One region of the Photobacterium sp. Hal280 genome, then DNA from elsewhere that is predicted to be linked to it. Evidence: riboswitches for the same ligand, from Rfam matches in the RefSeq annotation. Region 1 holds a riboswitch; each other region holds the start of a gene.
The links. A riboswitch is a leader RNA that binds a small molecule or an ion and turns the genes downstream of it on or off. The one in region 1 is predicted to bind thiamine pyrophosphate.

Region 1 (3,899 bases):
CTTCACTGGCGCCAACCCATTCTCCGACAACAGCACCAATGGGGGCGACCACCACGGCAACCCGTATTCCTGAGGCCAGGGCGGGCAGTGCCGCCGGCAACCTGATATGCCATAACATCTGCCATGTTGTGGCATTCATTGTTTTCGCGAGATCTAAATAGCCCTGGGGGGTGTGTCGCAAACCGTCATAGCAGCAGGTTGTCACCGGAAAGAAGATGATAATGGCCGCCATCACCACTTTGGATGCAATGCCATAGCCCAGCCAGAGCATCAGAATAGGGGCAATCGCAAAAACGGGAATGGCCTGACTGGCGATCAGCATTGGTAGCAGCCAGCGTTTCACCGGATTAAAAAGCAGCATGAATAGCGCGCAGATAAGACCAATGCCAAGCCCGAAGACTAACCCCAGCACAATTTCGCTGATAGTGACACTGGCATGGCTGAGCAGGACATCATGGCGCTGAATTAATTTACGAAATACGGCGAGTGGCTCCGGCAGAATAAAGCCGGGAAGCTGAAACAGGCTGACAATACCCTGCCAGAAACCGATCAGAAACACCGAGCTGATCGCCAGACGACTCAGGGGATGATGAAAAAACGGCCGAAAATTCATCGTTGTGACAACCCGTTTTTCTGCGAGTTCATGTGACATTGCGCTCACCCTGGCCGGAAAGTTGCTCGATAATGGCTTGTTGTTTGACGGCCAGTTCTGCGTTGATGGTTCTCGGCGGTGCGCCATCGGGAACGGGCAAATGCTTTAACCGCGCCGGTTTGCCTTGCATTAAAAACAGGTGATGACCCAGCCTTAATGCTTCCTGAGGATCATGAGTAATCAGCAGGACAGTGCGCTGAGCGAGCAACTCAGCGGCGAGATCCTGGAGTTTATACCTTGTCACGGCGTCCAGGGCGGAAAACGGTTCATCCATGAACACCAGGGGTTTGTCCTGAATTAAGGTGCGCACAAGCGCGACACGCTGTCGCATTCCCCCTGACAATTGCGATGGGCGGGCGTGCAATTTTTCACCTAACCCGACCTGCCGGAGAAGCTGAATTGCGCGCTCCTGCACGGCTTCACTGGCTTTCCCTTGTTGAAGCCTGAAACTGAAGCAGACATTGTCCAGTACATTTAACCAGGGCAGCAGCAGATCCTGTTGCGCCATATAGGCGACACGATCACTCATACGCCGGGCATCGGATGTTGACAGCTCGCCCTGCCATGCCACATCTTTCGGTAACAAATCGGCGAGAAGCCGCAACAGCGTGGTTTTACCGCAGCCACTCTGACCAAGAATGCAATGCCATTTTCCGGCCTGAAGTGTTAGATCCAGCTGACTGAATAAAGGGTCAGCTTGACCTGAAAAGGACAATGTGAGCTGTTTTACGCTGACCCCCAAGCAATGAGGCTGAGTGTCGGGCGAGGACTTCACTGTATTCATCGTTGATTCCTTGACGGATGAAGTGCATAGAAGTGATGGACTGGCCCGTGTCCCTGACCAATGCTGAGTTGGTCGGCATGACACAGTGCCTGGGTCAGGTACTCTTTACCTTTATGGACAGCCTCAGTGAGGGGGCACCCTTGTGCGAGGTAGGAAGCAATCGCGGCGGATAAGGTGCATCCTGTTCCATGGGTGTTTCGGGTGGCGATTCGCTTGGCAGAAATAGTGACGGTGTCACTACTTGTGATCAGATAATCGGTACTGAATGTGTCCTGTTCCCAGTGTCCGCCTTTCAGCAATACAGCATTGGTGGTGATAGCTTTGAGTTGCTCAATAAGCTCTTCTTTATCGCTCTGCTGCAGGGTTGATGGATCGATATGCCGGCCAGTCGAGTGCGTGAGCGTGACAGCCTCGGGCAAGTTGGGGGTTATCAGCGTGGCTAAAGGGATCAGTTCATTTTTCAGCGTAGTGATAGCATCTTCTTTCAGTAACAGATCCCCGCTGGTGGCCACCATAACAGGGTCCAGAACGATAAATTCAGGCTGGTACTGGCGAAGCTTTTTTGCAACGGCTTGTATGATACCGGCATCACTCAGCATGCCTATCTTGACAGCCCGGATGTCGAGATCACTGAAAACCGCATCCAATTGCTGTTCAACAAACGCTGGACTGACAGGAAAAATGTTGGAGACACCCAGCGTATTTTGCGCCGTCAGCGCAGTGATGACGGAACAGGCATAGCCGCCTGTCGCTGAAATCGCTTTAATGTCTGCCTGAATGCCCGCGCCGCCACCGCTGTCTGAACCGGCAATGGTCAGTGTAATTGGGGTACGGACAGCATGATTTAGCGGAGAAGGTTTGGTCATTGTGGACGTGTTCATCGGCATCCCTTGCTATCAAAATCATTGTTTGATTGCGCAGGGGTGACGAACAGTCGCCGGGTTACACTTCGCGAGCATCCTGTGGTCAGGATGAGAAGGTGACAGGCATTCTGCTAGTTCCCTACGCCAGTATTAACTGGATCAGGTTCAACGGGTCCCACTCTGTGGTCTCAGCCTTCCGGCTCCCCGACTAACGTATCTCTTAATCTGATGCGATGTACTGAAGCGATATACTTAAGCACTTTTTCGCGCTGGTCATTCTAACCCTGTTGTTTCGCAGAAAGCAAAAGAATTACACGAATTTGATGACAGACGAGTTGACAGACGCAAACTCAGCTAAGATGTTGTTGTTGATGCATATTGAAATCAGCCATTAAGGAGCAGAGCCAGTGAATAAGCACCATCAAATTAACTATGTTGAGTTTCCGGCCAGTCACATACCCAAGACAAAGGCATTTTTTGAGCGCGTTTTTGGCTGGTCATTCATGGACTATGGTGACGAATACGCCGCATTTGCAGAGCAGGGGCTGGATGGGGGATTTTATGCCGCGCCATTGTCTTCTCAGGTTGAGAAAGGCAGCGCGCTGATTGTGATTTACAGCGACAATTTAGAAGCGACTGAGCAGGCGGTGATCGCCGCGGGCGGGGTGATTGTGAAGCCGATATTTTCATTTCCGGGCGGCAGACGTTTTCACTTCACTGAACCAAGCGGTAATGAACTGGCGGTATGGTCAGAATAAGATTAGGGCCAGTCAGGATTGAAATAAAACAGAGCTCCCGCAGGAGCTCTGTGAGTCGGTAGTATGGTCTTAGTGAACCGTTGTCACCCGGCTGGTTCGCTGACCTGAAATGGTTCTCAGCTGGACACCTGCCGCGACAGCGGGTGGGTTGAGATGGTCGTACGACTGCCAGCTCGCGCCTTGATCGGTTGAATACTCAATCGTCAGCCCCGGGAAAGTCGAATTGGCTTGAAGGACACCATTCTCAATCACACCGCCTGGAACCGGCAGGTTAAACGCGATACCCGCTTGCTCCAGTTTGGGCAGCACATTCTGACCCAGCAGGTTGGCAAACTGGTTGTAATCGGCGTTACGTCCGGTTTCATCCAGCGCAATGCCTGCGTTGTCATTGGCTTCCCATGTCGCCGTGTGCCAGGCGCGTTCAGCCAAACCCAGTACGCGAGGGAAGATCATCCCTTCAAACTGGTCTTCGGTACGGACAGTTTCGGCCCAGAGCGATCCCTGAAGACCCAGAACATTTTCAGGCTTGAGCAGCTTTTTCACACCCGCTAAAGCCACCACTTCTGCTTTGGTGATGGGTGCACCGGCGCGAGTGAAGTCAGCATTGGCGAACACGTCATCTGGCATGAAACCAAAGGTTTTACGGGTGTCGGTAAAGCGTGGTGCCCAGTAGTAGCCACGCTCGTTTGGATCGGGCTCATACGGGTGATCAAAGTACAGGTGGCTCGCATGGTTATAGACGACTTTATAGTCGTTATTGGCCAGGTTATAAGCGCGATCAGCGACACCCCATTCCCAGATATTCTGCCATGCGTTACCCCAGAGCTGGCTATTTGCCATTT
Region 2 (3,899 bases), on a different contig from region 1:
GCATCTAAGCGGGAAGCGAGCCCTGAGATGAGTCATCCCTGAGGCTTTAAGCCTCCTGAAGGGCTGTTCGAGACTAGAACGTTGATAGGCAGGGTGTGTAAGCGTTGTGAGGCGCTCAGCTAACCTGTACTAATTGCCCGTGAGGCTTAACCATACAACACCCAAGGGGTTTTACGGACTCCATGAGCACTTGAATGATGTGCTGAGAACACTAGTCAGATTTCCGAGATTGTGATTTATCGCCTGCGGGCGGTAGAGAAAGCATTTGCTTGGCGACCATAGCGTTGCGGACCCACCTGATCCCATGCCGAACTCAGACGTGAAACGCAGCAGCGCCGATGGTAGTGTGGGGTCTCCCCATGTGAGAGTAGGACATCGCCAGGCTTCCTTTTAAAGAAGGCCACCCTAATCGGGTGGCCTTTTTGCTTTTTCAGGATTATGGATCTGCTGAGTGAGTTGATTGGTTGGTGAATGTGATGTGCAACATCTTAAGATCACGCGCATTGCAAGTTGTTGATGTTTTAATAGTCGATCGATAAAGTAATCAGTCATTTTCAGGCGCAAGGGCTGGTAATTCTCGTTCAGCTGTATACAATACTTACCAATTCTAGGGGATTAGTTCAGTCCGGTAGAACGTCGGTCTCCAAAACCGAATGTCGGCGGTTCGAATCCGTCATCCCCTGCCAAATACAAAAGCCTCGTCTCCGGACGGGGCTTTGTCGTTTCTGAAGGTCAGCGCGTTGCGCTGATGTCGGCGTCTGGAACGCCAGCCGGTTGCTTCGTCATCCACTGTAGTCTTAGAAACCTTGTTATCCAGCGTTTTTTTATGTCTCTATGTCCGTGGTGATGAGCATCTGCGGGGATTTGCAGTGGATCTCACGTCCTTGAAGATATTATTGACCATTCACCTGCTTACCCACGCTGTAGCAACTGAAATCCCACGAAGCAGGCAAACAGGCTCAGAGTTAAATTCAGCATCATATTCAAGCCAGCCTTAATATAGGCGCCTTGCTGAAGCAATATGAGGTTATCCATTGAAAAGGTGGAGAAGGTCGTTAGCGCTCCCAGCATGCCAAGTCCTATCAATGGACGCCAAGGTGTCGCCTCTATCATGCCTTGATTCAGTGCCGAGCTTAGCATCCCCATAATTAAGGAGCCGATGATATTGACGGCCAGTGTCCCGTACGGAAACCCCTTGCCCAATAAAATCACCGAGAGTTCAGCAATCAGATAGCGTGAACAGGCGCCGATCGCCCCGCCAATGGCCACATAGCCCAGAATAATCAGTTGGTTCATAGAAAGCCCAGATGGTGACAGAATCATTACATGCTATGGTGAAAAGACAGGGTGAAAGCCTGATACCACAAAGCGACGTGCTTTTTCACATGATGGTTTACATTGTGCACTAATCCTAGCAGGAGTAGAGACGATTATGGGTATGTACCATACCATTTTACTGGCAATCAACCCGGATGATTTGAATGTAAAACAATTGGTTGCAAAAGCAGGCGTGATTGCAGAGCAAAACAATGCGGATCTGCATCTGGCCTATGTGGAGCCTGGGGTCGGGAATGTCAGCTTTCTGGATATCGATTTACAGCTTGATGAGGCACATAACGAGCAGGAGCTGAGAAGAATGGCTCAGTTGTCTGATCTGGCAAAGCATTCTCCACGTCCGGTTGCGGCGATTCATCTGGCCGATGGCGATGTTGCCAAACATCTGATTGCTTTGGGGAAGATGATGAAAGCCGATTTAGTGATCACGGGGAACTACAAACCTGGCATCCATTGGTTGGGTGATATACGTTATGAGCTGGCGCAGCACCTGAAGTGTGATGTGCTGATCTGCCAGCAGAAAACGCTGTAGTGGTGTGGGGATGAAAAAGACGACTTGCTGAGCGGGTGATGCTTCCTTATACTCTTTGACTGAAACTTGTCGGAGTGCCAACTGGCTGAGACCGCATTGCGGGATCCGTTGAACCTGATCAGATTAGTATCTGCGAAGGGAACAAGAGAAAATCTTCTGCCTAGCTGTACCTTTAGCGTACTGCTGCTGTATCAGACGATGCGACACGCCCTACATGTGTCCGCCTCTTGTTTACGCGCCCATCCGTCAAGCAACTTCCCTAACTTTGAAAAAGGAAATTGCTATGTCGAGTCGCAAGCAAGCGAGACTGGAAGCGAAACAATTCATTGATTCACTCACCACCCAAGCCTACCCCAATTCCCGTAAAGTCTATGTCACCGGCAGCCGGGATGATATCCGTGTCGGTATGCGTGAAATCGCTCAGGCCGATTCTCTGATCGGCGGCGATAAAAATAATCCTATCTTTGAGCCTAACGAGCCGATTCGAGTGTATGACACCTCAGGCTTTTATACCGACCCAGATCAAACCATTGATATCTATAACGGCCTGCCGGCACTGCGTGAAAGCTGGATTGAGGAACGCGGCGATACCGAACTGCTGGATGAGCTGAGCTCCGCCTATACCAAAGAACGTCTGGCCGACGACACACTTGAAGAGCTGCGTTTTGCCCACCGAGCTCGTGTACGCCGTGCTCAAGCGGGTCAGTGTGTGACTCAGATGCACTATGCCCGGCAGGGCATTATCACCCCGGAAATGGAATATATCGCGATCCGGGAAAACATGGGCCGTGCTCAGTACCGTGATGAGGTGCTGAACCAGCAGCACCCGGGACACAGCTTTGGTGCCAATCTGCCGAAAGACATCACTGCCGAGTTTGTGCGCCGGGAAGTCGCGGAAGGCCGTGCGATTATTCCGTCGAACATCAACCACCCGGAATCCGAGCCGATGATCATTGGCCGCAACTTCCTGGTCAAGGTCAACGCGAATATCGGTAATTCAGCCGTGAGCTCTTCCATTGAAGAAGAAGTGGAAAAACTGGTGTGGTCGACCCGCTGGGGCGGCGATACCGTCATGGATCTGTCGACGGGCCGAAATATTCACGAAACCCGCGAATGGATCATCCGCAACAGCCCGGTGCCTATCGGCACGGTTCCTATGTATCAGGCGCTGGAGAAGGTCAATGGCGTGGCTGAAAACCTGACCTGGGAAGTTTTCCGCGACACCTTGCTGGAGCAAGCCGAGCAGGGCGTTGACTATTTTACCATCCACGCCGGTGTGCTGCTTCGCTTTGTCCCTATGACCGCCAAGCGGGTAACTGGGATTGTTTCCCGCGGCGGCTCTATCATGGCGAAATGGTGTCTGGCGCACCACAAAGAAAGCTTTCTGTATGAGCATTTTCGTGACATCTGTGAGATCTGCGCTCAGTACGATATCTCCCTGTCGCTGGGTGACGGCCTGCGTCCCGGCTCTGTCGCTGATGCCAATGATGAAGCCCAGTTCAGTGAGCTGCGCACTTTAGGCGAGCTGACCAAAGTGGCCTGGGAGTACGATGTCCAGGTGATGATTGAAGGGCCGGGACATGTGCCCATGCACCTGATCAAAGAAAACATGGATGAGCAGCTCAAGCACTGTCATGAAGCGCCGTTTTATACCTTAGGCCCGCTGACTACCGATATTGCCCCGGGTTACGATCACATTACTTCTGGCATAGGGGCCGCCATGATTGGCTGGTTTGGCTGTGCCATGCTGTGCTATGTCACCCCCAAGGAACACCTGGGCCTGCCGAACAAAGACGATGTTAAAACCGGCCTGATCACCTACAAGCTGTGTGCCCACGCGGCTGATCTGGCCAAAGGCCATCCAGGCGCACAGGTGCGTGATAATGCGCTGTCCAAAGCCCGTTTCGAATTCCGCTGGGAGGATCAGTTCAATCTCGGACTGGACCCGGATACTGCACGTGCATTCCATGATGAAACCCTGCCGCAGGAATCGGGCAAAGTGGCCCATTTCTGCTCGATGTGCGGGCCGAAA
Region 3 (3,899 bases), on a different contig from region 1:
GTGCTGATCACCAGCCCGGGGGTGACCAGAATGATGGTGCCGATCAGCTCCAGCCCGTCGGCAGAGAGGCGGTAGCGCTGCAGCCGCCAGTAACGGCTGGCACAGAGGATGGCAATCCCGCTGATCAGTGCCAGCACACAGGCCAGCGCCGCGATTTGTAACGAGTGAGTCACGGCCTGCCATAACGCGGGGGTTGTCAGCAGCTGCGGCAGCTGGGCGTTGAGCCCGGCGCCGAGCACCGCCAGCATCGGCGGCAGAACTAACAGGAGCACCAAGCCAATCCAGCATCCGTCCCACACTCTGGCCGAGCGGCTGTCGAGGTAATTCGGATGCCCCTGGCGAACCCGGCCACTGAGTGTGGACAGCGGCCTGGCAAAGCGCTGGCCGAACAGCACCAGCGAGCAGCACAGCAGCATCTGCCATAACGCCAGCATGGCACCGGCGGCCAGATCAAAGTCGTACCTCAGCGCCTGATAGATGGCCAGCTCGATCGTGGTGGCTTTCGGACCGCCACCGAGCGACATAATCACCGCAAAGCTGGTAAAGCACAGCATGAACACCAGTCCGGCGACCTGCGGCAGTTGCTGACGCAGCCGCGGCCAGGCGACCAGACGGAACAGCGGCCAGCCTTTCATCCCCAGATGGGCGGCGAGCTGATGCTGTTCGGCCGGTATGCCTTCCAGGCTTTGCAGCAGCAAGCGGCTGGCCAGCGGCAGATTCAGGAATACATGGGCAAGCAGAATGCCGTTGAGACCGTAAATGCTGAACGGCAGACGCATGTCCAGTATGGTCAGCCATTGGGCCAGCAAACCACTGTTGCCATAAATCGCCAGCAAGCCGAACACCGCCACCAGTACCGGCAGCACCACGGTCATGGCAAACAATCTGAGCAACACAGCCCGGCCCGGAAAGCGGCGCCGCGACAGGGCGTAAGCCACAGGGATCGCCGGTATCACACTGAGCAGGGTCGAGAGCAGCGCTTGCTTGAAGCTGAAAGTCGTGACATGACGCAGATAAGGATCCTGCCACAAGCTGAGCGGTTGCAGTTCGGTGGCCTGACTCAGCAGCGCGCTGAGCGCCCCGCCGACCACAAGCAGGATCAGCCCGGCGCTTAACAGGCCGGGCAGGCTGGAACGGGAGAGTAACAAGGTCTGTCCTATTGCATTACAGGTGCATTACTGGGTCAGGGCCGTCTGCCACTCGCGAATCCAGCTTTTACGCGCTTTGGCGACTTCATCGGCGGAAAACTCCAGCGACTTGGCAGGCCGGGTCAGCGTGCTGAATCCTTCAGGCAGTTCCTGATTGGTCACCGGATACATCCAGTTGCCGGTCGGAATGTGTGACTGGAATCCCGGGGTCAGCATGAAGGCAAGGAACTGATCAGCCAGCGCACTGTTGCGGCTGTTTTTCAGTTTGGCAGCCACTTCCACTTGCAGATAGTGGCCTTCGCTGAAGTTGGCGGCTTTGTACTTGTCGTCTTGCTCGGCAATCAGATGGTAGGCCGGCGAGGTGGTGTAAGAGAGCACCAGATCGGCCTCGCCCTTGAGGAACATATTGTAAGCCTCTGACCAGCCTTTGGTCACGGTCACGGTTTTTTTCGCCAGTTGCTGCCAGGCGGCGTCGGCTTGGTCGCCATAGACAGATTTCACCCACAGCAGCAGACCCTGTCCCGGCGTAGAAGTGCGCGGATCCTGATAAATCAGCGTCAGGTCATCGCGCTCAACCAGCGCTTTCAGGCTCTCTGGCGGGTTGCTCAGTTTCTTGCTGTCATAAATGAAGGCGAAGTAACCGTAATCGAAAGGCACAAAGGTGTCATCATTCCAGCCGCCCGGAAGGGTAACTGCCGCGGTATCCACCTGGTGGGTGGCCAGCAGGCCGGTTTTCTTGGCTTCCGCCATCAGGTTGTTATCCAGTCCTAACAGCAGATCGGCTTTGCTGCTGTTGCCTTCCAGACGGACCCGGTTGAGGATGGACACGCCATCGTCCAGCGCAACAAACTGCAGATCGCAGCCGCATTCTTTCTCAAACGCGGTCTCAATGGCCGGGCCAGGTCCCCAGTCGGCGGTAAACGAACTGTAAGTGTACACGGTCAAGGTCGGTTGAGCGGCCGCGGCAGACGTGGCGGCAGCCAGCAGGGGTAAAGCTATCAGTCGGTGTTTCACAAAGCGCTCCTGAGTTCCTGTTAAACAGGGAATTCCGATTTCTTCAAGGCGCGGGGTTGAGTGAGAGGGAAGGTTTCCCGGAAAGGCACGACAAGGGGATCAAAGTGTGCTTTCTTGTTTCTCAGTTTTTCTCAATTCCTCCGCCAGCATGATCTGGTTCAGGTTCAATGGGTCCCGTACACCGTACGATCTCAGCCCGAAGACTCCCCATGAGAACGGCTCTCATTGTAAACGCGGCCGACACAGGTTGCCAGCCACAATTGCGGCTGGCTGTTCATCCGGAGGCAATCGTCAGCAGCGGCTATTTGATCTCATTCAGCCGCCAGTCGTAATCATAACTGGGCGATGTCAGTGTCACCGGCCGGGTGAGGTATTGATTCAGATGCTTTTGCAGCTCAGCCAGGGTGCCGAAATCACTCTGATACCAGTCATAAATCGATGACAGACGGACACGCTGGCCGCGCACGTCGACCCCTTTATCACTGTTGATAAAGCGCCTGGCGGCCATTTCCAGTTGCTGCTCCAGTTTATTGGCCTGCATGACCTCAGGGAGCAGATCCGGGCAGCCCAAGCTGGCACAGTTCACCACATAGTGAATCCGCTTATCCTGCCAGATCGGGCGTAAAATTCGGTGTTCAATATCATTGAGCGACAGTTTTTGTCCGCTGATGGTGATCAGCTTTTCATCCCAGGGACCGAAGCTGAACATGCCGCCGAGTTTGGTGATCGAGCTGACCGGATAGTTGTCCAGAATCACTTTGACTGTCAGGGCGTTATACAGATTCACCCAGTAGGCAAACTGCTCATTGCGGTTATAGCGGCGCGGATCCAGCGCGGCGAGTTGGTCCAGATAACGTGCCAGCACGGCTTTATCCTGCGCACTGACCGCGGCATAACGAAAGCGGGTCTGCTTGGGGGCGACCAGCAGATAGTCGTTGAGCAGCGTTTGCCAGCGGGTGTGGTCAATTTTTTCGGGACTGCCCGGGTTGCTGGCTTGCCACAAAGGCCAGAGATCGGCTTTGGGGGCGGCCAGTGTCGCTGAGGACAGGCTGAGTAGCATCATCAGGAGCAAGACAGTCAGGGGTTGGCGTAACGGGGACATGTGAACACCTCTGTAAAAAGATTGATATTCAACAGACCGAAGCAAGGGGTGTTTCTTTCCGGTGCCGGCGCTGAACAAAACACCCTGCCGGAGCAGGGTGTCTGAGCCAGTCAGCACTGACAGTATAGATCAGGCCAGAAAGGCCGGGATCTGACTTTCATACGCAGCGATTTTATCTTCGTGCTGCAGGGTCAGGCCGATGTTGTCCAGACCGTTCAGCAGGCAGTGGCGGCGGAACTCGTCAATCTCGAAGCTGTAGGTTTGGCCGTTGGCGCTGACCGTCATGCTTTCCAGATCGACCGTCACCTCAGCGCCCTGGTTGGCGTCGACAAACTGGAAGATCTCGTCCACTTCGGCATCTGTCAGCCGTACCGGCACCATCTGGTTGTTGATCGCGTTGCCATAGAAAATATCGGCAAAGCTCGGCGCAATGATGATTTTGATACCGTAGTCAGCCAGTGCCCAGGGTGCGTGCTCGCGTGAGGAGCCGCAGCCGAAGTTTTCACGGGCCAGCAGGATACTGGCGCCCTGAAAGCGCGGGTGGTTGAGGACGAACTCAGGATTCGGCTGCTCGCCGGCGTCATCAAGAAAGCGCCAGTCGTGAAACAGGTGCTTGCCAAAACCGGTCCGGTTCA

Region 2: linked by a shared signal. The riboswitch ahead of thiC (phosphomethylpyrimidine synthase ThiC) and the one ahead of thiD (bifunctional hydroxymethylpyrimidine kinase/phosphomethylpyrimidine kinase) in region 1 are both predicted to bind thiamine pyrophosphate.
Region 3: linked by a shared signal. The riboswitch ahead of thiB (thiamine ABC transporter substrate binding subunit) and the one ahead of thiD (bifunctional hydroxymethylpyrimidine kinase/phosphomethylpyrimidine kinase) in region 1 are both predicted to bind thiamine pyrophosphate.

The regions. Positions count from the first base shown of each region.
Region 1 covers NZ_JARLUO010000001.1:386,586-390,484, reverse strand. Annotated here, with positions in the region: gene P4S53_RS01900 (ABC transporter permease) at 1-613, opposite strand, end outside; gene P4S53_RS01895 (ABC transporter ATP-binding protein) at 642-1,436, opposite strand; gene thiD (bifunctional hydroxymethylpyrimidine kinase/phosphomethylpyrimidine kinase) at 1,433-2,317, opposite strand; TPP riboswitch at 2,419-2,516, opposite strand; gene P4S53_RS01885 (VOC family protein) at 2,707-3,057, shown strand; gene P4S53_RS01880 (family 20 glycosylhydrolase) at 3,127-3,899, opposite strand, start outside.
Region 2 covers NZ_JARLUO010000002.1:98,839-102,737, reverse strand. Annotated here, with positions in the region: rRNA gene P4S53_RS07370 (23S ribosomal RNA) at 1-154, shown strand, start outside; rRNA gene rrf (5S ribosomal RNA) at 269-384, shown strand; tRNA gene P4S53_RS07360 (tRNA-Trp) at 610-686, shown strand; gene crcB (fluoride efflux transporter CrcB) at 913-1,296, opposite strand; gene P4S53_RS07350 (universal stress protein) at 1,433-1,867, shown strand; TPP riboswitch at 1,928-2,025, shown strand; gene thiC (phosphomethylpyrimidine synthase ThiC) at 2,151-3,899, shown strand, end outside.
Region 3 covers NZ_JARLUO010000005.1:2,841,009-2,844,907, reverse strand. Annotated here, with positions in the region: gene thiP (thiamine/thiamine pyrophosphate ABC transporter permease ThiP) at 1-1,148, opposite strand, end outside; gene thiB (thiamine ABC transporter substrate binding subunit) at 1,176-2,162, opposite strand; TPP riboswitch at 2,280-2,382, opposite strand; gene P4S53_RS22245 (DUF547 domain-containing protein) at 2,464-3,243, opposite strand; gene leuD (3-isopropylmalate dehydratase small subunit) at 3,394-3,899, opposite strand, start outside.